4 regions of the Priestia sp. YIM B13552 genome follow, and region 2 is predicted to be linked to each of the others. Evidence: riboswitches for the same ligand, from Rfam matches in the RefSeq annotation. Region 2 holds a riboswitch; each other region holds the start of a gene.
What was found. A riboswitch is a leader RNA that binds a small molecule or an ion and turns the genes downstream of it on or off. The one in region 2 is predicted to bind S-adenosylmethionine.
Positions count from the first base shown of each region.

Region 1: it holds a riboswitch for S-adenosylmethionine, as region 2 does, so the genes downstream of both, metK (methionine adenosyltransferase) here and ACFX40_RS06560 (BMP family lipoprotein) in region 2, are expected to answer to the same signal.
Region 3: it holds a riboswitch for S-adenosylmethionine, as region 2 does, so the genes downstream of both, ACFX40_RS18975 (phosphoadenylyl-sulfate reductase) here and ACFX40_RS06560 (BMP family lipoprotein) in region 2, are expected to answer to the same signal.
Region 4: it holds a riboswitch for S-adenosylmethionine, as region 2 does, so the genes downstream of both, ACFX40_RS02400 (bifunctional homocysteine S-methyltransferase/methylenetetrahydrofolate reductase) here and ACFX40_RS06560 (BMP family lipoprotein) in region 2, are expected to answer to the same signal.

Region 1 is NZ_JBHZOU010000002.1:1,138,310-1,144,454, reverse strand. Features, by position in the region: gene pckA (phosphoenolpyruvate carboxykinase (ATP)) at 1-570, opposite strand, end outside; SAM riboswitch class I at 945-1,062, shown strand; gene metK (methionine adenosyltransferase) at 1,195-2,397, shown strand; gene ACFX40_RS11900 (glycosyltransferase family 4 protein) at 2,430-3,575, opposite strand; gene ACFX40_RS11895 (phosphatase PAP2 family protein) at 3,594-4,118, opposite strand; gene ACFX40_RS11890 (gamma carbonic anhydrase) at 4,310-4,837, opposite strand; gene ACFX40_RS11885 (alpha/beta fold hydrolase) at 4,945-5,721, shown strand; gene ACFX40_RS11880 (tetraprenyl-beta-curcumene synthase family protein) at 5,753-6,145, shown strand, end outside.
Region 2 is NZ_JBHZOU010000002.1:99,620-105,764, forward strand. Features, by position in the region: gene ACFX40_RS06545 (ABC transporter permease) at 1-658, opposite strand, end outside; gene ACFX40_RS06550 (ABC transporter permease) at 645-1,712, opposite strand; gene ACFX40_RS06555 (ABC transporter ATP-binding protein) at 1,687-3,219, opposite strand; gene ACFX40_RS06560 (BMP family lipoprotein) at 3,302-4,312, opposite strand; SAM riboswitch class I at 4,388-4,494, opposite strand; gene ACFX40_RS06565 (hypothetical protein) at 4,825-4,983, shown strand; gene ACFX40_RS06570 (hypothetical protein) at 5,074-5,442, opposite strand; gene ACFX40_RS06575 (putative polysaccharide biosynthesis protein) at 5,456-6,145, opposite strand, start outside.
Region 3 is NZ_JBHZOU010000004.1:370,359-376,503, reverse strand. Features, by position in the region: gene sat (sulfate adenylyltransferase) at 1-877, opposite strand, end outside; gene ACFX40_RS18980 (sulfate permease) at 930-2,009, opposite strand; gene ACFX40_RS18975 (phosphoadenylyl-sulfate reductase) at 2,029-2,742, opposite strand; SAM riboswitch class I at 2,997-3,099, opposite strand; gene cdaS (sporulation-specific diadenylate cyclase CdaS) at 3,412-4,038, shown strand; gene ACFX40_RS18965 (VOC family protein) at 4,136-4,519, shown strand; gene ACFX40_RS18960 (potassium channel family protein) at 4,587-5,375, shown strand; gene ACFX40_RS18955 (YugN-like family protein) at 5,385-5,789, opposite strand; gene ACFX40_RS18950 (hypothetical protein) at 5,843-6,043, opposite strand.
Region 4 is NZ_JBHZOU010000001.1:471,957-478,101, forward strand. Features, by position in the region: gene ACFX40_RS02395 (YkvI family membrane protein) at 71-1,105, opposite strand; SAM riboswitch class I at 1,449-1,555, shown strand; gene ACFX40_RS02400 (bifunctional homocysteine S-methyltransferase/methylenetetrahydrofolate reductase) at 1,663-3,501, shown strand; gene metH (methionine synthase) at 3,502-6,145, shown strand, end outside.

The DNA of each region.
Region 1 (6,145 bases), 1.0 Mb from region 2:
TCCTCCAATTAGCACAATACGTCGCTCTAACGAAAGAATAATGAAGGTTTCAGAGTTCGTCCCGTCTGTTTCAGGATCAGCTTTGAACGTTGGAGCTGCTACAATTGTAAACGGCTTCACATCATCATTTGTTTTTTGTTCGGCTGAAGGGCGAATGAATAACTGCTGAGCGAATAGGTTGTGCCATGCAAATTCATTAACTACTTGAATTGGTAACTGATACTTTTTATCAGCTCCAGCATATCCATTAAAAACAAAAAGTTCATCCTGCTTCTTTAAGTGAGTTAAGACTTTTTTGTATAGCGCATCGAATCGCTGAGCAGAAATTGGCTGATTGACAGGTCCCCATTCAACCGTTTTTGAAGACACAGCATCGCTTACAATAAATTTATCTAAAGGAGAGCGACCTGTATATTTTCCGGTTTCGACTGACACAGCACCTGTAGAAGTCAGCGTTCCTTCGCGTCGAGCTAGAATTTTTTCAACAAGTTGTGGAACAGATAATTGGTGTTTTGTTGTTTTTAATTGAAGCAAACCATTTAATTCGATAGACATATCAACAGTACTCATGTGCACTACCTTCCTTTTTTAGCTATTATTTATTCATTAATGTTTGAAATTTATAATTAGTATAACACATTTATTTAATTATTCTATACTATTTAACTAAAAATGTTTGTGTATTATAAAAAAATGTACGTTATACCTATTTTAGACACATGTATATGTGCTAGGAGCGAAAAAAGTGAAGCTGTTTTAAGTGAAAGCCTCATTTTGATCTGTCTTATTAACCAAACTTAGTGATAATTCTTAATAAGATGTACTATTTCGTAATTTGAGTATGTTACATTAAAACAGATTCAAACATAAAGAGATGATTTCCATTTGAATGTTGTTGACAGTGAAGCGCTTTTTCATGTATTATATGTCCTTGAACGGATACTCTCTTATCCCGAGCTGGTGGAGGGACAGGCCCTATGAAACCCAGCAACCATCGTCATTTTTTTGTGTAGACGATAAGGTGCTAACCTGATGCAAGGGCACAACCTTGATCGATAAGAGTGAAAGGCTTATGTAGAATTTGATACCTTTCCTCGATACAAGGAAAGGTTTTTTTATATTTTTTAACGTGTAATGAAAATAAGGGAATGAGTACCGTATCACAATGTATCGTATTTATAAGGAGGAAAACTGATGTCAACACAACGTCGTCTGTTCACGTCAGAATCTGTTACAGAGGGACATCCCGATAAAATTTGTGACCAAATTTCTGACTCAATTCTTGATGCTATCCTAGCAAAGGATCCAAATGCTCGTGTTGCTTGTGAAACAAGCGTAACAACTGGTTTAGTTTTAGTAAGTGGTGAAATTACAACTTCTACTTACGTGGATATTCCTAAAACAGTTCGTGAAACAATTAAAGGAATTGGCTATACTCGTGCAAAATACGGTTTTGATGCTGAAACTTGTGCAGTATTAACATCTATCGACGAGCAGTCAGCTGATATCGCTGCTGGTGTAGACCAAGCGTTAGAAGCACGTGAAGGTCAAATGTCAGATGAAGAAATCGAAGCAATCGGAGCTGGAGACCAAGGGTTAATGTTTGGTTATGCATGTAACGAAACAAAAGAATTAATGCCTCTTCCAATTTCATTAGCTCATAAACTTGCTCGCCGTCTAACAGAAGTACGTAAAGAAGAAATTCTTCCTTACCTTCGCCCGGATGGTAAAACACAAGTAACAGTTGAATATGATGAAAACAACAAACCTGTTCGCATCGATACAATTGTTATTTCAACTCAGCATCACCCAGAAGTAACGTTAGAGCAAATTCAACGTAACTTAAAAGAATATGTTATTAATCCAGTTGTTCCAAACGAGTTAATTGATGAAAATACAAAGTATTTCATTAACCCAACAGGACGTTTCGTAATCGGCGGTCCTCAAGGAGATGCTGGTTTAACTGGTCGTAAAATTATCGTTGATACTTACGGCGGATATGCTCGTCACGGCGGCGGTGCATTCTCTGGTAAGGACGCAACAAAAGTAGACCGTTCAGCAGCTTATGCAGCTCGTTATGTTGCGAAAAACATTGTAGCAGCTGATCTTGCTGATAAATGTGAAGTACAACTAGCATATGCAATTGGTGTTGCACAACCAGTATCTATTTCAATTGATACATTCGGTACAGGAAAAGTTTCTGAAGAAGTACTAGTAGACGTAGTACGCAAAAACTTTGACCTACGTCCAGCAGGCATCATTAAAATGCTTGATTTACGTCGCCCAATTTATAAGCAAACAGCAGCTTACGGCCACTTTGGTCGTACGGATGTGGAGCTTCCTTGGGAGTTCACAGACAAAGCGGAAGCATTAAAAACTCAAGCTTTAGCTAAATAATAAAAAAATCTCCGTGAAAACGGAGATTTTTTTTATGCCCATTGAATACCTGCAGCAGATTTTTCTACGACACCTTCATATTCTGAAAGCAAATGCTGAAAAATGGCGTCCCATGATTGAGTAAGAGCGTATTGCCTCGCTGCATGGCCAAAGTGAAGCCGCTGATGCAAATCATCGAGTAAATCTGTAATAGCCGAACTGAATTCTTCTAAGGAGTGAGGTTTGCAAAGGTAGCCGTTTCGCCCGTGCTGAACCATCTGTTTAACTCCTCCTGCATTTGCTGCCACTACAGGAGTTCCAGAAGCAAGAGACTCCAGTACAACATTTCCGAAGGTTTCTGTTTCTGAAGGAAAAACAAACAAATCAGATGATGAATAGATATGAGCAAGTTGCTTACCTTCAAGGAAGCCTGTAAATGTCATATGCTCAGATGCTTGCTGCTGCATTTGTTCTTTTAAAGGGCCGTCTCCTACAATAACCCAGTGAATTTGATGCCGGATATGATCCGGTAGAGATCGTGCGATTTTTATTAAAAAATCAGCGTTCTTTTCTTTAGCTAATCTTCCTACATACGTTAAAATGTAGGGCTTTTTAATATTATATTTAATACGAATATCAAAGCGGTCATAGTGGGGATGAAATAATTTATGATTTACTCCTCGCGACCAAATAGCTACGTTGTGAAACCCTTGTTCTTCTAGCTGCTGTTTGGTCACTTCAGAGGGAGCGAATATTTTTTGTACAGGTTTATAAAACCATTTCATATATTTTTGCAGTGGTATACGCATTTTTTCAAGTTCATAGTGAGATAAATAATCATCAAAATTGGTATGATAAGAGCCGACAAGAGGAACACCTAATCTTTTCCCGTAATAGGAGCCGCAAAGCCCCATTGTAAAAGGAGTGGCCAAATGAATAATAGAAGGATTGAATTCCTGCAGCTGCTTTTTAATTTTTAGAACGTTTGGCAATGAAAAGCGGCTGTTTGGATAAAGAAAAAACGGCATGCTGGGCGAACGGTGAACATACGTTGAAAATGACTGATCATGAGCAAATTCAGGAGCAAATACCTGGATGGGAATTTGCTTTGATTTGACGTACTGAGTAAATTGATAAAGTGTTTTAGCAGCTCCGTTAACTTCTGGAGCAAATGTATCCGTAAATAAAGCAATTCTCATTAGTACTCCTCCTATCAATTAAGTTAAAAATATGTTCAGTGAAACAGCACCTGAAAAGATGCCCAGTATCAGGCCTACCATGACATCCGTCGGATAGTGCAGACCGAGATAAATTCTTGAAATCCCTACCGTTACTGCAAGAGGCAAAAGAACAGCAGCGAAGGCTGGATAAACAATCATAAGAGGGGTAACCAACGAAAAAATAGCTGTTGTATGCCCAGATGGAAATGAATGATCTTTTAATGGATTTTCTAATACTTTTGTATGTTTTAATTGAATATAAGGTCGTTTTCTCGGATATAGTTTTTTAGCAATGGCCACAGGAATATGACTAACGGCTAGAGAAAACGCACAAGCGTAAGCGACGGATGAAGGATGCAGAAATAACAGCAAGCACGCTATCACAATGGTAAACGTGGCTCCGCCGGCGTGAGTGAGTAAACGTAAAAATCTATTTAAGTGCTTTCGATCAAAATGTTGGTTTACGCTTTTGAATAATCGGCATTCGGCATCGTATACATACTGAATTAACTTGGCTTTCATAGAGTCGCTCCCTTTTCAATAAATACGTCTTTATTATTCAGTTTAATCTTTAATTGTGGAGGCAGTACTAAAACGATGTAAATTAATATGGAAATTTCTTTACAATTGTGGAGAGAATAGAACATGATTGGAGAGTTTGTGGAGATACTAAAAAAATTCCCTCAGTATGACTTTCTGAGGGAACGTTTCCTTTATAATGAAGAATCAGATTTCTTAATAGACTTATAATACTGCCCTTTTTCTACATATTCTGTACGAATGCGCTGCATATCTTTTAAATCCTCTTCTGTAAGAGTGCGGATCACTTTAGCAGGTCGGCCGAGTGCGAGAGTATTAGGCGGTATTTTTTTACCGGGAGACACTAAGCTTCCAGCACCTATAAAAGCACCTTCACCAATTTCCGCACCGTCTAAAATAATAGAACCCATGCCAATGAGCGCGCGTTTGCGGATGATGGAGCTATGTAAAATAACTTGATGTCCTACTGTTACATCATCCTCAATAAGCAAAGGAGCATTTGGGCTTTGATGGAGTGTTGATTGATCTTGTATATTTACTCGTTTACCAATAATCGTAGGTGAAACATCTCCCCTAATAACAGTGTTAAACCAAATGCTGCTTTCTTCACCAATGGTGACATCTCCAGTAATCGTGACATAGTCTGCGATGAAGCAGCTGGGTGCAATGGTAGGCATTTTTTCTTTATACGGATAAATCATCAAATCATCTCCCTTTATTAGTTGAAAAAAAGTAGTAAATCTTCTAATGTAAGTGTACAAAGGTTTTTTAAGCAGGTAAACAAAAAAAGGAAGAAGGAGTAACTCAAATGCATAAATGGGAAGCAGTAAATCCAAAAGGCGTTATTGTCATGGTCCATGGAGCAGCGGAGCATCACGGACGCTATCGCTGGCTGATTGAGATGTGGCGTTCGGTTGGAATGCACGTAATTATGGGAGACCTTCCTGGCCAAGGCTTAACAACAAGAAGAAGAGGACATATCCTATCCTTTGATGAATATGTGTATGAAGTGGAAGAATGGGTACGTGAAGCGCAAAAATATGATTTGCCTATTTTCCTGTTAGGTCACAGTATGGGAGGACTAGCGGTTATTCGTACGCTCCAGACAAAAAACCTCCCTATATGGGGTGCGATTCTTTCCTCTCCTTGTTTAGGATTAAAAGAGCAAGTACCGGCTTATTTAGATATGCTATCTAAAGGGTTAAATAAAGTCATGCCGAACAAACTTTTCGATTTAGGTCTCACTGTTGAAAAAGCAACAAGAAACCAAGAAGTTCGAGATGAAGATGAAAATGACTCACTGTATGTTACAAAAGTTTCTGTAAGATGGTACCGGGAATTGATCCAAGCTGTCAACTTAGCTTTTAAAGATATCGATCGTTTGCCTGATGTCCCGCTTCTTGTGATGCAGGCAGGAGAAGATAAAATTATTGAAAAGCTGATTGTTAGGCAGTGGTTTGATGAAATAGAGCTAAGTGAAAAAATCTACAAAGAATGGTCTCAGCTGTATCACGAAATCTTTAATGAGCCTGAAAGAGAATACGTTTTTACATATGCGAAAAGTTTTGTCGATCTTCACATTTAATAAGTGCGGTAAGAAATTGAGGTGAAAATAAATGAAGATTCCGTCTCATCCTATTTCATTAATGAGAAAAATTTATCGAGAAGTGTTTCCTGTCGTTCATCATGAGCTTAATCATTGGCGTGAACGAGCAAAAGAGATTCCTAATAAAGAATTGCGTACTCAAGCATTGGCAAGTATCGATACAAAAACTTTTCATTGTGAAGGAGGCGGTATCCTATCGATTTTAGCGAAAGAAAACATGATTGAATGCGTGAAATTTATTGTTGCCTATCAAACAATCAGCGATTACTTAGATAACTTATGTGACCGCAGCAATTCGCTAGACCCTAAAGATTTTGCCGCCTTGCATGAATCGATGCCAGATGCGTTGACTCCTCATGCACCTCTTGGAGATTACTATCGTTTTCGAGCGGATAAAGACGAC
Region 2 (6,145 bases):
TCGTCACTTGTCCTAATGAAAGCTGCGCCCCGGCAATCCCGCACAGGATTCCGCATGCTGCAATCGCAAACAGCTGATATCTGATCGCTTTTAAACCAAGCGTACTTGCTGCTACTTGATTGTAACCTACTGCTAGGAGCCGAAAACCGAAAATTGTTCGATAAAAGAAGATATAAAAAGCAATAGTTGCTATAAAAGCAAAATAGACAAGCGGCGACTGTCCTGAAATAATTTCGCCGATGACAGGTATATCTTTAATCAAAGGAATATCCCATGTGCCTATTCCGTGCATGTTTTTATCGTAATAAGCACCTTTTGTATGAAAAATTGTCCGGAGTAAAAAGGTCGTTAAGCCCAGTGCTAAAAAATTAATAGACACCCCAACCACAATTTCGTTCGCTTTAAACACCACGACCATCATTCCAAACAGCAACGCAAAAAGCAAGCTTGCTCCAGCAGCAATCACGATCGCAAAAAAGACATTATGAGTATAATAGTTGCCGGCAACCCCGCTAAAAGCTCCAATCAAAATCAGACCTTCTAGCCCTACATTAAATATGCCTACGCGCGCGCAAAGCATCCCGCCCAGCGCCGCTAATAAAATAGGCGCAACCATTCGTAACGTTGCATTTAACAGTGACCAATCAAGCAGCTCCACGAATATCAGCTCCTTTCTTTTTTGCTCTCCACCACTGCTTTGTGAATTTTGCTGAGATAAATAGAATGAGCACAGCTTGCATAATACTCGCAATTTCTAACGGAATTTCTGTATTACGCTCCAGCCCCATCGCTCCTGTTTGCAAAGCGGCAAGTAAAAGAGACGTAAAAACAATGCCGATCGGATTCGAGTTTGCTAACAAAGCAGCCATCACTCCAGTCCACGCATATCCAGGAACGGTCAGCGCACCGTCTACAAAACGATACTGTGAACCAAGAACTTCAAATCCTCCAGCTAATCCAGCCAAGCTCCCGCTAATAAACATACTAAGCAGCATGACTTTTACTTGATGAATACCTCCATACGCCCCGAACAACGGATTTTTTCCGGATGCGTTCACTTCGTACCCAAACACAGAGTAGCGAAGCACCGTCCACAGCAGAAGCGCACCGATTAGAGCAATGATAAATCCGATATGAAGAGGCATTCCTTGAAATACTTTTCCAAGCCAAGCCGATTGCTCAATCATAGGCGTTTGAGCGAGAGCAGCTGAGCCTGTTTTATCTTGAAACGGATGACCTGCTAAATAGCTTGCAAATAAAACAGCGATATAATTTAACAAAAGTGTTGAAATGACAAGCTGAATTTTAAACGCGGCTTCCATCCAACCGGCTAAAACGGAAAGCAAACCTCCTGCCACAACGGCAGCTGCAATAGCCGCTATAAGCTTGACTATCCCCGGAGCGGGTATGTAATAAGCGACAATCGCCGCGCTAATCGCTCCAACGACCATCTGTCCTTCTCCTCCTAAATTAAACACACCTGCCCTAAAAGCAAACCCGACACCTAACGCAATTAAAAGAATAGGCGTAGCGCGAGCCAGCGTAGTGGTGAAGAAATAAAAATTACCAAACGCTCCATTCCAGAGCTCTGTATATGTTTGAAGAACCGAACCACCTGTTAAGGAAATAATAACGCCTCCTACTGCTAAGCCAAAAATGACTGCAATAACCGGCTGGATTAATGATTTAAGAAGTTTCTGCAACTGTATCACCTTCTATCGTTCCTCCTGCCATTAATATGCTTAGTTTCTCTTCCGTTGCTTCTTCCCTTGTAAGCTCTCCGACAATACTGCCTTCGTACATAACTAAAATTCGATCTGATAGGGAGATAATCTCCGACAGTTCCGAAGATACAAGTAAAATAGCGGAGCCATTATTCCTTTTTTGAATCAAGGCATCATGAATACGTTCCATTGCCCCAATATCCACTCCTCGCGTTGGTTCAGCAGCAAGTAGAAAAGAAGTGTTTTGGCCAAGCTCTCTGGCAACAATCAATTTTTGCAGATTTCCCCCTGACAGCTCTCCTGCTTTTTGCTTAGATGAAGTGGCTTTAATCGAAAATTCGTTTATCCATTCATTCACACTAGAACTGAATATCTTTCTTTTTAACCAGCCCATTTTTGAAAATGAAGGTTTATACTGATAGCCCATCAGTGCATTTTCTTCAATCGTATCGTCTTTGGAGGCTCCCCACATATAGCGGTCTTCTGGAATATGAGCGATGCCTGCTTCTCTTCTTTCACGCACAGATCGCCCTGTAAGGTGCTCATCGCCAAGTTTGATACTGCCACTATCTGTTTCTACTAATCCAGCAATGGCTTGAAGCAGCTCTGATTGTCCATTTCCCGACACGCCTGCAATACCGACAATTTCGCCCGCAGAAACGTGAAGAGACACATTTTGCAATACGTTTTTTTGTCCTTTTCCTTTTAGAAAGAGATTTTGTACGTTTAAATGAGAGGTTCCTTTTGATGGCATTCTTGCAGGACGCTCTTTTAATTCTCTCCCTACCATCAGCTTAGCTAAGTGGTGAGCGGTAGTATTTTCTTTATTTGTGACGCCGGCTACTTTACCATTTCGAAGAACCGTAATGCGGTCCGCTACTTCCATCACTTCTTGCAGCTTATGTGTAATAATAACGATACTTTTACCTTGAGAAGCTAAAAAACGGATTGTTTTTAATAGTTCTTTCACTTCATGAGGAGTAAGAACGGCGGTAGGCTCGTCTAAAATAATGATTTCTGCTCCTTGATACAGCACTTTTAAAATTTCAATTTTTTGCTGTTCTCCAATCGAGCAATGCTTTACTTTTTTATGAACATCTACTGAAATTTGATACGTTTCGGTTAATTGCTGTACATCTGCTTTCGCCTGCCTTCTATTAAAAAAGACGCCTTTCTTTGGCTCATGCCCCAAAACTATGTTTTCAGCCACTGTAAAATGAGGAAAAACCATAAAATGCTGATGCACCATGCCTATTCCGTTTTTAATGGCATCTGCAGGAGATGAAAACGAGACGGTTTTCCCATGTAGCTGAATACTTCCTGAACTCGGCTTTTCCATTCCGTAAAGCATCCTCATTAACGTCGTTTTTCCAGCGCCATTTTCTCCAACCAGCGCGTGAACCTCGCCTTTTTTCAGCGTAAATGACACGTTATCATTCGCTAAAAACGAACCGTATTTTTTCGTCAAATTCGTTAACTGCAGCAGCTCACTCATTCCATTCATTGCTCCTTTCCACTTTAGGATTTTTTCAAAAATAAGAAAGAGAAGCCAGCCTTACTCGACTTCTCTTTTCAACTCACTTGGCTAACGGATCTTTTACCACGGTTTTTCCATCAATAATCGAATCTTTAATTTCTTTTAATTGATCAATTACATCTTGCCCTACAAAGTCATTAAGAGGTGTCTTGCTGTCTTGAGTCACATACGTTAACCCAACACCTTTTTCTTTTAAGCCGTATGTCACTACGCCCGATTTAAATTTGTCATTTGCGAGTGCTTCTACCGTTTCATAAGCAGCCGCATCAGATCCTTTTAACTGCGATAAAACGATATGCTCAGGATCTACTTCCGTACGGTCAATATCTTGGCCAGCCGTATAAAAACCCTTTTCTTTTGCTGCTTCAAATACACCCAAGTCGCCTACCGCTGAAGCTCCGGCGATAAAGTCAGCTCCTTTTGAAGCCTGTAAAATAGCAAGTTCTTTTGCTTTAGCTGGATCAGAGAAGCTTCCAACGTAGTTTACTAGAAACTCGGCTTTGGGGTTTGTTGATTGTAATCCTTCTTTAAAGCTTACCGTCCATTTTTTTAATAATGGAATATCATCTGCTGCAACCATTCCTACTTTATTCGTTTTTGTAACCAATCCTGCTGCTGCTCCTAATAAATATGAAGCTTCTTGTTCACGGAATACAACGCTTCTTACATTTGGTAAATCGACCACTGTATCAATAATCGCAAATTGACGCTGCGGGTTTTCTTGAGCTACTTTTTTCAACGCATCTTCGGATTCAAAAGAAGATGTAATAATCAAATCATAATTTTCTGCTACGGCAGCACGCAAATTACTTTCAATGGCTGCTTGGTCCGTGGATTCAATTGTCTTCACATCAATGTTATACTTCTTTCCAGCGCGTTTTGCTCCATCATCCATTTGTTGAAAAAACGGGTTAACTCCAATCTTTTCAGGTAAAACAAGAGCAATTCGCTTCTTTCCTTTCTCTTCACTTCCGCTGCTTTTTGTGCTTTTTGACTGACAGCCAGTTACGAGTAGTACAAGCGCAACTGCTAAAATAAGAAATCTCTTCATTTAACTTACTCCCCCTATAATATAAAAAAAGCTCTTCCTTTATATAAAGGAAGAGCTCGTTAACCAAACGTCTCTTCCTCATCTTCAAGAACATACTGTTCTTAAGGATTTGGCACCATTCTGTCATAGACAGCGGTTGCCGGGTTTCACAGGGCCAGTCCCTCCACCTCTCTTGATAAGGAAAACAATAGCTATTTGTTTTATGTAATATAGTCAATATTAATAGTTTTTTAACAATTGTCAATATTATTTTTCTTTTTTACGCAAAAAAACTATAAAAACAGATAGGATTATACGGTTTTAGTCTACTAAAATACAGATCAACCTTATAAATTAATAATCATCGTATGCCCCCTAGCAAGCGCTTACGGTAAGTCAGCTAGTCTTCTAGAAGGGTCATGTGTAGCAGAGCACTTTTATTACATCTCTTTTGTTAATCCACTATCGATTGAAAACACTTTACCAAGAATGTTAGACTTTTCCTGAGTGATGTTTTTTAAGAGGTGTTAACGTTGAAATTGATGAAAGAATTATCTGGAGTAGCTATTGGACTCATTATCGCTTTGGCGGTTTCAAAAATCTTTTTTGATACCCCAACCAATGTTGGAATCGTAGTTATTTTTATTACTAGTATGGTCGTAACAGGTATAGCAAGAGCGAAACTAAGATAAGATAACCTAACTAAAAAACACCCCCTTTTATTCGCAAGGTGGTGTTTTCTTTTAATGATTTTAGTATGTAGTTATTCTCAGTGAATGCTTTTACCCTTCTCCATCAATCATCGTATACTTCCTAGCAAAGCGCTTGTAGTAAATTTGCTCATCCTCTTGTCCATCGTTAAAAACAAGTCGGTTATGATTAATATCTTTTTCTTTTAACACATAGCCTTTTTCATTCATCAGTTGAATATATTCATCTAAATGCCCTTTTTTAACCATATAGTGAAGAGCATCATCTGAATCCGTAGTCTTTGCTACATCTTGACTTCCCACTTCTAACTTGAATACAGCTGTTGCTGTTTGAATGGGACGATAATCTCCAAACACTCTTTCCCAATTTAATAGCAGCAGCGCGCCGGAAATTATTATACATCCTCCAGCCGCTACGGTTAGTACAAATCGTTTTGACACTACTTTCTCTCCTTTACATTCTTTTTCTTCTATTTAATACAATGGATTGCCCTAAACTTGTTTTTACGCCAAGTCCTAGATACACGGCAGCACCTAAAGCAATTGAAATACAAGATGTACTAATTGCAAGTGAAGATGCAGACAGCTTATTTTCTAAAAAATAGTGAGAAGTATAATTGCCGATAATCACAGCGGCTGACATCACACTTACTAATAAAACAGGTGTCAACGCAGCTTGTCCCAGTGATTGAACTCGGTAAGAAATGGATTTTTCAATTAAATAAAAGTTATATATAACCGATACACCATACCCTCCGTAAGTCGCGACAACCGGTCCAATTTCTTTTAAGCTTGAAACCAACAGTACGTTTAATACTAGCTTCACAACAATTCCTAAGCCCAAGCCTAAAATTAGCTTCTTTTGCTGATTAATTCCTTGGAGAATTGCGGCTGTTACTGTAAAAAGAGCAAATAAAACGGCAGCAGGCGCGTACCATTGTAAAACAACTCCACCGATTTCAGGACTGTTTTTTGCTCCAAAAATCATCATATATACCGGCTTGCCTAATAAACAAAGCCCCACAGCAGCAGGAAGAGTAAAAAATAACAGCAGTTGCAGCGTTTTTGTAATCTTTCCTTTTACTTCTCGTAAATTTCCCTGCACAAAAGAAGATGTAATGCCGGGAATCAGCGACATGCTGAA
Region 3 (6,145 bases), on a different contig from region 2:
TTCCATAGTAGTCACCAACACCAGCGTGGTCACGGCCTACAATGAAATGTGTGCATCCAAAGTTTTTTCGAACCATTGCATGGAAAATAGCTTCTCTAGGTCCAGCATAGCGCATCGCAGCAGGGAAAACTGCTAAAGCTACACGATCGCTAGGATAATAGTTCTCTAAAAGTACTTCATAACTTTCCATACGGATATCTGCTGGGATATCATCTGACTTTGTTTCTCCTACGAGTGGATTTAAAAACAGGCCGTCTACAATTTCTAATGCCGTTTTTTGAATATATTCGTGCGCACGGTGAACAGGGTTACGAGTTTGGAATCCAACAACCGTTTTCCAACCGCGTTCTTCAAATGCTGCTCTTGTTTCAGTTGGATCTAGGTAATACTTTTCAAAACGCGTTTTAGGTGTACGTTCTACAAGTACGATTGGACCTGCTACGTATACATTTGGGCGTTCCATCATTTTTTTCACGCCAGGATGAGCAAGTTCTGCCGTGCGGTATACATTTTCCGCTTCTTTTTCTTTATTTGGCGTATATACTTCAGAAACTTCTAAAACACCATACGTTACGCCGTTTTGAACTAGTTTTACTTTGTCGCCAATGTTTAATTCTTTAGCTTGCTCTTCTGTTACAGGAAGAGTGATAGGAATACTCCATACTGTGCCATCTGCTAAACGCATATTTTCAACAACTGATTGATAATCTTTTTCTCCTAAAAATCCTGTAATTGGGCTGTAAGCACCAATTCCAATTAGTTCTAAATCACTTAGAGCCATGTTATCTACTTCGATTTCTTTTGTTAGTGAAGTGTAGTCATATGTTGGTTGATATAAATTAATTAATTCTCCACCGTGTGCTTGAATTGTTGTCATTTTGTAAAATCCTCCTTAAATAATTAACACAATATAATAAAAAGCACTTGAATCACGCAGTCATTTTTTCTTTTTCCGACTGCAAGCTTGCTCTTTTTCTTCTAGTCGTTCTAGCTAAGCTTAGAACACCTGCTGTGGCAATGCAGCCGCTAGCTAGCACCACAAATGAATATAAGTCGCTTTCAAGTACTAATTTCACAAGAACATATGAGATTACGAGTGAAAATACGGGGGATACCACCCAAACCTTTAACATTTGAATGACCACTTCACGCTGTTCTTTCGTGAATCCCGTTTTCGCTGCTCCTATTCCAATAATAGAAGACGTAGTGACCTGTGTAAGCGGTACTGGCAAACCAAAAAGTGAAGCTGCTGTAACAAGAGAAGCACCAGTACCCGAGATAATGCACCCTTCTCCTACAGAATAGCGAGTAATTTTTTTCCCGTTTGTTTCAATAACTCGGCCGCCTAGTAAAAGAGCTCCGAGCGCCACAGCCAGTCCTCCTGTTATGACACCCGTTGTGGCATCCATTAATCCAGCTCCTACTAGAGGACCGACAGCATTTGCCACGTTATTCATTCCAGCTGAGAAGGCTTCAAAGAATCCCGTGGCTATAACTAAAATCGTTAAAACTCTTTTCCACTTTCCCTCTGCTTCTTTTTTATGCGCTCTGCGTTTTATCACTTTTCCAATCAAAAAAGCAATGACAAATGAAACCAGCGGAACAATAATCCAAAAAGACATGACAACTAAAAGTTTTTCCACATACAGAGATTGATAAGCTACTCCTACTCCAACAACTGAACCAACCGTTACTTCACTTGTTGATAGAGGGATACCAATTAAATTCGCGAAAAAGAGTGACAGCGTTGCAGCAGCCAGAATGATAATAACTAATTCTACTGACAGCAATTTTTCAGGTATGATACCTGAACTGATGGTTTTTACCACCTCGCCGCCTCCGATAATGGCTCCGAGCACAATACCTACAGCACAGATGAACAAGGCTACTCTTCGCTTTTTAATCGCACCGGAGCCGTATGAAACGCCCATAGCTGCTGCTGCACCGCTTGCCCCGATATTCATTGCAAAAAAAAGCGCAATGATAAAGGCAACATATAAAAGCATCATTTATTCAGCTCTTTCGTATTTAAGATTCGTGTAATCCGCATTCAACTTTTTGTGTACCTGCCCATCTTCCTGAACGTAAATCGTCTACATTGTAGGCAGGTGCGGTACAAGGCTCACAGCCGATGCTTGGGTAGCCTTGATCATGAAGTTTGTTATATGGTAAATCATGCTTATACACATAGCGCCAAACTTCTTTCCAAGACCAATGAATTAACGGGCAGACTTTAACTTTCTTGAATTTCTCATCTTTATTAAAATAATTCGTGTTGGCACGAGATTCAGACTGCTCGCGTCTCAAACCAGAAATCCACGCATCATAAGGAGCAAGAGATTCCCTTAACGGGATGATTTTTCGAATTTGACAGCATAGGTTAGGCTGACTCTTCCAAAGCTCATCTCCATGTTTCTCAGCTTGTTCTGCAAGAGTTAAATCCGGTTTTTTTATATGAATACGCAAATCAGGAAAGCGTTCTTTAATTGCATCAATCACTTCATATGTTTCTTTAAAATGAACGCCCGTATCTAAAAAGACAATTTCAGCATCTTTTTTCACTTTTGAAATTAAATCAATTAACACAATCCCTTCAATACCAAAGCTTGATGCGTAAATAATTGAATCTCCGTAGGTATCATACGCCCACTGCAATGCTGAAAGGGCTCCTTTTGTTTCATCTTCACTGTCGAACTCTGGAAATGTATCACTCCAGTTTTCGTACGTATATAAGTCTGCCATTTTCTTCACTCCAATTCTTAGTTATCCGCGTTATCCAATAAAAAAAGGCGGTTTTACCCACTAGAATTGGATAAAACCGCCTCTAGTGTGTCTAGTCAGCGAAACTATTTAATTCTTACTTTTCTTCGACGTGCTCAAAGATTTGTTTTAAGTCGGGGGTTACAGTCATTGATGTCCCTCCTTAAATTATCGCTTGCGCTATATCAAAATAAAAAGTCTTCCATATTGAAAGACTGGGTAGGCAATAACTTTTTACCTTATCTTTCAAAATGATACACACTTTGCTGGAATTAGCACCTTGCTAAGCAGGTTGCCGGGGTTCAGCGGGCCAGATCCCTCCACCACTCTTGATAAGCATTTTTTAAAAATTTTAGCATATTTAGAATATTTGTCAACATTAAAAATCATATATCCGATAAGAAAACTATACTTTAAATTCACAGAAATATCTATACTTTTATTTAAAACAACATATGTAAATTTAAACCAAATGTGAACATATCAGTTTATAAAACGCTTTCTTTTTCCTCAACTTTTTATATTCTCTTCCTAAATAAAACACAACACCTCTCTATAAAATTAATAAGGGATTTATAAGCTTTACGGATAATTCACCCACATTAGCACACATTACAGATAACACTGACTGACAGATAGGAGCTATATAAGATGGAGAGACATTCCTTTCAATTAGACGATACAATTAAAAATAATGTGCGAACATATTTACAGCAAATTTCAACTGAAGCCTCTAATTTAATTAAACATTTAGATACGAGTGATCATTGTATCCTATGTGATTTTGAGGAGATGAGAAGGTTATTTCAAGATGTTCAAGCTACGGCCGCCTCTTATTACTTGCGTCATTATCTATCGCCTTATACATTTGAATATGCTGCTCTGTCCTTAGCTATTCATAACCTTTCTGAGAAACGTCACGGTGCTTTAATTGTCATTGAACGGGAACAAAATGTAGACCCTCTTATTCAAAAGGGAATGCCTATTCAAGCTCCTGTCAGCGCTACGCTAGTTGAGACACTGTTCTACCCAGGGACACCCTTACATGACGGAGCCGTCCTAATTAGAAATAATCAGCTTATCTCAGCTGCTAATGTTTTACCTCTCTCGTCTATTATTTCAACGACCAAAAAATTGGGAACACGTCACCGTGCAGCCATTGGAATGTCGGAAAAATCGGATGCATTAATTTTAGTTGTATCTGAAGAAACAGGCAAAATTTCGTTTGCTCTTGATGGAAGCCTCTACCCTATTCACTCCAGCAAAAATATGATTTAAGAGCCCTTTCCTGATAAGCAGCCCCATCTTGACTTCTATATCCTTTCTCTTTAATATATTTCATAGTTTTTACATACTATAGATACGGGTGATGCATATGGCAATTTTAAAATTTGAACATGTAGGCGTTCAAGTAAAGGATATAGAAGAATCTATTGAGTTCTATACGCAAAAAGTGGGATTAGAGCTCATCGAAACACTGCCACATACCGATCCGTCTTTGAAGCTAGCTTTTCTAGGTTTAGAAGGCAATGTAATCGTAGAGTTAATTCAAGGGTATAACTCAAGCTTACCTAACGAAGGTAAAGTTCATCATTTTGCGCTGGCGGTAGACGGAATTGAAGAGGAGTTTGAGCGTTTAAAATCAGCAGGTGTTTCATTTGTGGAAGAAAACATTGTAACTTTGCCAAATGGAGCAAGATACTTATTTTTCTACGGTCCAGACAAAGAATGGATTGAATATTACGAAGTAAAAAGATAAAGATATCTTATACCTTCAGTGAAAAATGGTCATACTGTGGCTATGACTAATCACTGGAGGTTTTTTTATGATGGAATGGCTATTATTTCGACTTTTCCGTCGTTCTATTTTAGTGCGGCTTCTTTTTATTATCGGCTGCCTTGTTCTACTTTTTGGCATGCTTATACATTTCCTAGAGCCGCAAACGTTTGGGAATGTATTTGAAGGAATTTGGTGGGTTATTATTACAATCTCTACTATAGGGTACGGTGATTTTGCTCCGACCACTACGATTGGAAGGTTAGCTGCAATTATTTTAGTCCTGATCGGAACGGGATTTATTACCACTTATTTTGTTACGCTTTCTAAAATTGCTGTTTCCGCTGAGAGCGCTTATTTGGAAGGAAATTTAAAATTTTATGGAAAAGATCACTTCATCGTTGTTGGGTGGAATGAGCGCGCCAAACTCGTGTTAGAGTCTTATCGCGACGCATTTCATAAAGAAGACATTGTTCTTATCGACGACTCTCTGACTAAAAATCCCATGATTTGTGATCGCGTTCATTTTATTAAAGGAAGTCCTTCTCATTATGAAGTATTAGAACTTGCCAACGCTCGGTACGCAAAAAAAGTGCTGATTACTGCCGATCAGCATAAGACAGAAGAATATGCAGACATGAATACGATTGTTACGTTAGTCGCTCTGCAAGGATTGAACCCTTCTATTTACAGCATCGTTGAACTGTTAACAAAAAAGCATATTCAAAATGCACAAAATTTGGGGGTGAATGAAATGATCAAAACAAATGAGTTGATTAGTCAAGTCATGTACGAACATATTTTTGTGAAAAAATTAGAGAGTTTAAAAAAAGAATAGTTCCTTCAATTACTGAAGCAGCGCATCTTCTGCCTCTCTAATTAGCTCTTCTCCTAAGCTGATATACTTTTCTGGAAATGAAGCGTCTGCGTCTTGGGGTTCTGCAAACTGATTAAATGAAGCACTCACATTTCCATTGTGAACATCGTCATCTAGACCAATTTGATATTTATGTGAAAGTAAAAATGGCGTCCCAATCTGTACGGTTGTTCCTTTAGAATCCAGTTCTCCGTTCGTAGCTGTAAACGGGATACGTAAAAACTGATAGCCGACTTCATCATTCATCTTATAGTCGAATGAACCATGGTCGTAATCCCAATTCCCTCCAATGTTATACCCAAGCGGCTTAAGCGTTTTTTCTAATTCGTAAAGCTTGAATAATGTGCCTTCTAATCTTGAAGATAATTCAATCATGTTATCCCTCCTCTGTTTTAACATGTCCTTTTTCCAGCGTTTTATCCTTTATCTCAAAAGCAAAAAAGAGGTTGAGTCATAACGAAATGAATCCAATCTAAAGGCGAACAAACTGGATAAAGCAGCTCGTATAAATCGCTTGTGATACCGCAGTTGATGTCCGTGCAAGGCTTCGCTTTCCGCGCGCGGGCGTGAGCCTCCTCATCGCTTGCGCTTTTCCCGCAGGAGTCTTCTTCGCCTTGCCCTCCAATCAACTGCTAAAAGGACCTAAACAGATGAAACTATATTCACCATAACAAAAAAAACGAACCACTCATCAAACATGTTGATCAATGGTTCGTTTTTCAATTGGGCTA
Region 4 (6,145 bases), on a different contig from region 2:
AGCAAAGTAAAATCGACTTGTCACATCATTTAACTTCGTTTTTTCACATCTATTCTTTAAAATCCAGCTTTTAGCTTATTTTTTCTTTTTTAATACATAGCATCCATACAAAAGCTAGTCCAATATAGCCAAATATCGGATACAAAAACTCAAGAAGCTGGGCATATCCGAATTGCCCAATAATAAAGCAAGCCAAGATAATAAATGCAAAAGCTTGTTTGTCATTCAGGGGAAGAAATGACTGAATCTGCTTAGCGATTCCAAATACATTTCCAATCAATGTAGTAAAAATCTCGCCTAACACAACTACCGTAAATAAAACATTCACCCACGCTGAGATATTTTTAACAACGGCACTCATCGGAATATCAAGTTGAAATGAATAAGGCAAATTGGAAAGGGCAAGATGAGTAGAAACAAGCATAAACGTAAGTACACATCCTCCTATTACGGCCCCTTTTTTAATCACGCTCCTATCTTTCACGGAGCTTCCTAATGGAACTAAAACAGCCTGAGCCAAAGCTAGATTTAGGGAAATATATAAAAAGGGACTAACCGCCCACTTCCACTGCGTGACGAGCGTTAAATCCGGCTTCGTTTGAATCAGTGAGAAATAGCTGATATTTGGCACAAAGATGATAAAAGCAAATGAAAGCATCATCGGCACAACAAGAGAATTAACCATTAAAATACCGTTAATTCCTTTGGCGATAAATATATAAGTTAAAACAATTGTAAAAATCATCCCAACAGGAGGCCATAGCCCGAACTGTTCTTTTCCTATTGCTCCCGTACTCGCTAGCATGACTGAAGTTACTCCAAATAAAATGACAATCATTACACCGTTTACCGCTTTTCCAAGCACATCACCAAATAAATATGTATTAAGCTGCTGATAAGAAGAAGCCCCAATTGCGTGCGAAAGCAGCATCATTTTCGAACCTAGCCAAATAAAAAACAAGCCGCTGACCAAAATCCCGACCATTCCAAGTTCCCCGTACTGTGTAAAAAATTGAACTATTTCCTTGCCTGTTGCAAAACCGGCTCCTACAACAGTGCCTACATACGTAGCAGCAACCTGCAGCGTGAGTTTCCACCTTTTCATGCCCATCACCCTTCTACCCTTCATAGTTCACTATATGTAGAAACGGTAAAAAAAAGACGAGCCTTTTTACGTGTAAATCTACGCATATCCCAGCGCTTGTGCCTTTTCGTTTATTTTTTATTTTTCATTTTCTTTTTGTATTTTTCACAAAAACTCCTTAACCCCTAACATAACAGTCATTTTCAAACAAAATATACGGATATTTTCCCTTTAGCTTTTAAATTTTCCTCAATATTTGCTGGAAATTCACAATTTACTGTTGTATAATTTCTAAAAATCAGATAAATTATTAAATAAGTATTCTTTCTATTTAAAAAAATATGTTTCAATTATATACAATTGATTCTTATCATGAGAGGTGGAGGGACTGGCCCTTTGAAACCTCAGCAACCAGTCGTTAGAGACATGGTGCTAAATCCAGCAAGCAATTTATTGCTTGGAAGATAAGAAGGCGAAAAAAGTCTTCTTCTTAAGAAGACTTTTTCTATTTTATCGGCATATTGCATAAAACGAATCACTCGTGAAATAGAAGCGGAACAATTTAAGGAGGTTTTGACATGGGGTTACTTGAAGATTTAAAGTCTAAAATTTTAATTGGGGATGGTGCCACTGGTACCCTCCTTTACTCACACGGTATTGACAGCTGTTTTGAAGAACTAAACATCACCAAACCAGAAGAGGTTTCTCGTATTCACAGAGCCTATGTAGAAGCTGGTGCAAACGTTATTCAAACAAATACGTACGCTGCTAATTATCAAAAACTTGCCCGTTATGGATTAGAAGATTCAGTTAAAGACATCAATGTTGCTGGTGTAAAATTAGCGAAACAAGCTGCAAAAGATCAGGCTTACGTGGTTGGTACACTCGGCGGAATTCGTTCTTTCCAAAAAAACGCTATTAGTTTAGAAGAAGTTAAGCGAAGCATTCGTGAACAAATGTTTTGGCTTTTAAATGAAGGCGTGGATGGCCTTTTGTTTGAAACATACTATGATTTCGAAGAATTAAAAACCGTTCTTACACTGGCAAGAAAAGAAACGGATAAGCCTATTATTACCCACGTTTCCCTGCATGATATTGGCGTACTGCAAGATGGGCGTCCTTTAGCAGATGCATTAAAAGAATTAGAAGACTTAGGAGCAGATGTTGTCGGGCTAAACTGCCGTTTAGGTCCTTATCATATGATTCAGTCTCTTGAAGAAGTACCGCTTCCTGATCGTGCTTTCTTATCTGCTTACCCTAATGCCAGCCTTCCGGCGTATGTGGAAGGAAAGCTGGAGTATGAAACGAATGAAGACTACTTTGTAGAAAGCGCACGTTTATTCCGCGAACAAGGGGTTCGCTTAATTGGAGGATGCTGCGGTACAACACCAGCTCACGTACGCGCAATGTCATCTGCCTTAAAAGACCTGCCTCCGATTACAAGCAAAGTCGTTAAAATGAGACCAGCCGTTACGGTTCAAGAGCGTGAGCAGCAGGATAAACCTCATATGCATGAAATTGTGAAAAAGCGCCGCTCGGTTATCGTCGAGCTAGATCCGCCTAAACAGCTGGGTCCGACGAAATTTTTAGAAGGTGCAAAAGCACTCGATAAAGTCGGCGTAGATGCTATTACATTAGCTGATAATTCTCTTGCCTCACCTCGCATCAGCAACTTGGCAATGGCAACACTGATGCAGCAAGAAACAAAAGCACGACCGCTTATTCATATTACCTGTCGCGATCGAAATTTAATTGGACTTCAATCTCATTTAATGGGACTTCATACGCTAGGAATGAATCAAGTGCTTGCAATTACCGGTGATCCGTCAAAAGTTGGCGATTTCCCTGGCGCCACTTCTGTCTACGATTTATCTTCATTTGACTTGATTAGTTTAATCGCTCAGTTTAATGAAGGACTATCTTATTCCGGGAAACCGCTTGGTCAAAAAACCAATTTTTCCATCGCGGCTGCCTTTAACCCAAACGTGCGTCACTTAGACCGAGCCGTTCAGCGTTTGGAAAAGAAAATCGATTGTGGGGCTCACTATTTCATTACTCAGCCTCTCTATTCAACTAAGCAAATTGAAGAGGTATATGAAGCAACCAAACATTTAACAACACCGGTATACATCGGGATCATGCCGTTAACAAGCGCGAGAAACGCTCGATTTATTCACCATGAAGTACCTGGAATTAAATTATCAGAAGATATTCTAGAACGCATGGACGCAACGGGAAATGACCGGATTCGCGGTGAAGTCGAAGGCCTTGCGATTGCAAAAAACTTAATTGATACAGCATATGAGCTATTTGACGGTATTTACTTAATTACGCCGTTTATGCGCTATGAAATGACTGAAATTCTAACACGCTATATTCATGACAAGCAACTTGTTACATCAGAAAGGAAGATATAAATGAGCTCACTTATCGAACAACAACTAAAGAAGCGAATACTCGTCATCGATGGAGCAATGGGAACGATGATTCAAGATGCTGATTTAACCGCTGAAGATTTCGGCGGCGAAGAATATGAAGGCTGCAACGAATATTTGACTCGAACAGCGCCTCATGTCATTCAGCGCATTCATGAAGAGTACTTTGCAGCAGGTGCTGACATCATTGAAACCAATACGTTTGGCTCAACATCTACCGTACTTGATGAATACGATTTAGGTCACTTGGCGTATGAATTGAATATCGAAGCTGTGAAGCTTGCTTGTGCAGCCCGCGATAAATATTCAACTCCCGAATGGCCTAGGTTCGTAGCTGGAGCTATCGGTCCTACCACTAAAACTCTCTCTGTTACCGGAGGTATTACATTCCCTGAGTTAGTAGAATCGTACGAAGAGCAAGCTCGAGGTTTGTTAGACGGCGGCGTTGACTTGCTTTTAGTCGAAACCTGTCAAGACATGCTGAACGTAAAAGCCGCATTTCTAGGCATTACAGCGGCGTTTGAAAAACTAAAAACCGAAGTTCCTATTATGATTTCAGGAACAATTGAGCCGATGGGAACAACTCTCGCTGGTCAAGATATCGAATCTTTTTACTTATCACTGGAACACATGAAGCCTCTTTCAGTCGGACTTAACTGCGCGACAGGCCCTGAATTTATGACGGATCATATTCGCTCTCTTTCAGACCTAGCCACTTCAGCAGTTAGCTGTTATCCAAACGCTGGACTTCCGGATGAAGAAGGCAATTATCATGAATCTCCTGAGCTGCTTGCTCAAAAAATTAAAGGGTTTGCTGATAAAGGCTGGCTGAACTTTGTAGGCGGATGCTGCGGTACAACGCCTGCTCATATTAAAGCACTGGCTGAAGCGGTAAAAGAGGTTGCTCCTCGTTCGCTTGATCGCTCCGAGCATAACCATGCTGTAACCGGTATTGAACCACTTGTATATGACGATTCTATGCGCCCTCTTTTTGTGGGAGAACGTACGAATGTAATCGGTTCTCGCAAATTCAAGCGTCTGATTGCGGAAGGAAAAATTGAAGAAGCATCTGAAATTGCGCGTGCTCAAGTTAAAAATGGTGCTCACGTTATTGATATTTGCTTAGCAGATCCGGACCGTGAAGAAATGGAAGACATGGAGGAGTTTATTCAAGAAGTTGTAAAAAAAGTGAAGGTTCCTCTTGTAATCGATTCAACCGACGAGAAAGTTATTGAAAAAGCTTTAACGTACTCGCAAGGTAAGGTCATTATTAACTCCATTAACTTAGAAGATGGTGAAGAGCGTTTTGATGCAATCTTACCGCTAGTAAAAAAATTCGGTGCAGCTCTGGTTGTCGGTACAATCGATGAAACAGGCATGGCCGTTACTGCAGAACGAAAAGTAGAGATTGCAAAACGCTCACATGATTTACTTGTTGAAAAACATGGCTTTAATCCAAAAGATATTATTTTTGACCCTCTTGTGTTTCCTGTAGGGACTGGTGATGAACAATATATTGGTTCTGCTGAAGAAACAGTTAAAGGAATTAAAATGATTAAAGAAGCCCTGCCTGATTGCCTGACCATTCTTGGCGTAAGTAACGTGTCATTCGGTCTTCCTCCAGTCGGACGTGAAGTACTAAATGCGGTTTACCTTTATCACTGTACGCAGGCTGGACTGGATTATGCCATTGTTAATACAGAAAAATTAGAACGCTATGCTTCTATTCCAGAAGCTGAAATTGAGCTTGCTAATGCGTTATTATTTAACACAACTGATGAAACGTTAAGCACGTTCACCGACTTTTATCGTGATAAAAAGAAAGAAGCAAAAGTAGAAATTTCTACGCTAACACTCGAAGAACGATTGGCAATGTATATTGTTGAAGGGACAAAAGAAGGATTGCTTCCTGATTTAGAACAAGCTTTAGCTCAATATGATGATCCGTTAGATATTATTAACGGACCGCTTATGAAGGGGATGGCGGAAGTTGGACGTTTGTTTAATGACAACCAGCTGATTGTAGCAGAAGTGCTTCAAAGTGCGGAAGTTATGAAAGCATCCGTTGCCTTTTTAGAACCTCATATGGAGGCAACTGAAAATGATTCTGGAAAAGGTAAAGTGATTCTTGCAACGGTTAAAGGCGACGTGCACGATATCGGTAAAAACTTAGTAGACATCATTTTAAGCAACAATGGTTTTAAAGTAATTGATTTAGGGATTAAAGTAACGCCACAGCAGCTGATTGAAGCAGTAAAAGAAGAAAAGCCAGACATCATTGGCCTGTCAGGTCTTCTAGTAAAGTCAGCTCAGCAAATGGTTTTAACTGCCCAAGATTTAACACAATCAAGCATTGATGTTCCAATTATGGTAGGAGGCGCTGCCCTTTCCCGTAAATTTACTGACTTTAAAATTGCCCCGGAATATGAAGGTGCGGTCCTCTACGCCAAAGATGCGATGGACGGATTAGCGTTAGCAAATAAGCTGCAGAACAAAGAAGAAGTTATTCAGCTTTTAGCAGATTTAAAAACGCGGCAAGAAAAGAAAGTAACAGTTCGAGAACGCCAGCCTCAAACCGCTCAAGCAGCTACCGCTGTTTTAGAAAGATCCGCCATTTCAACGGACG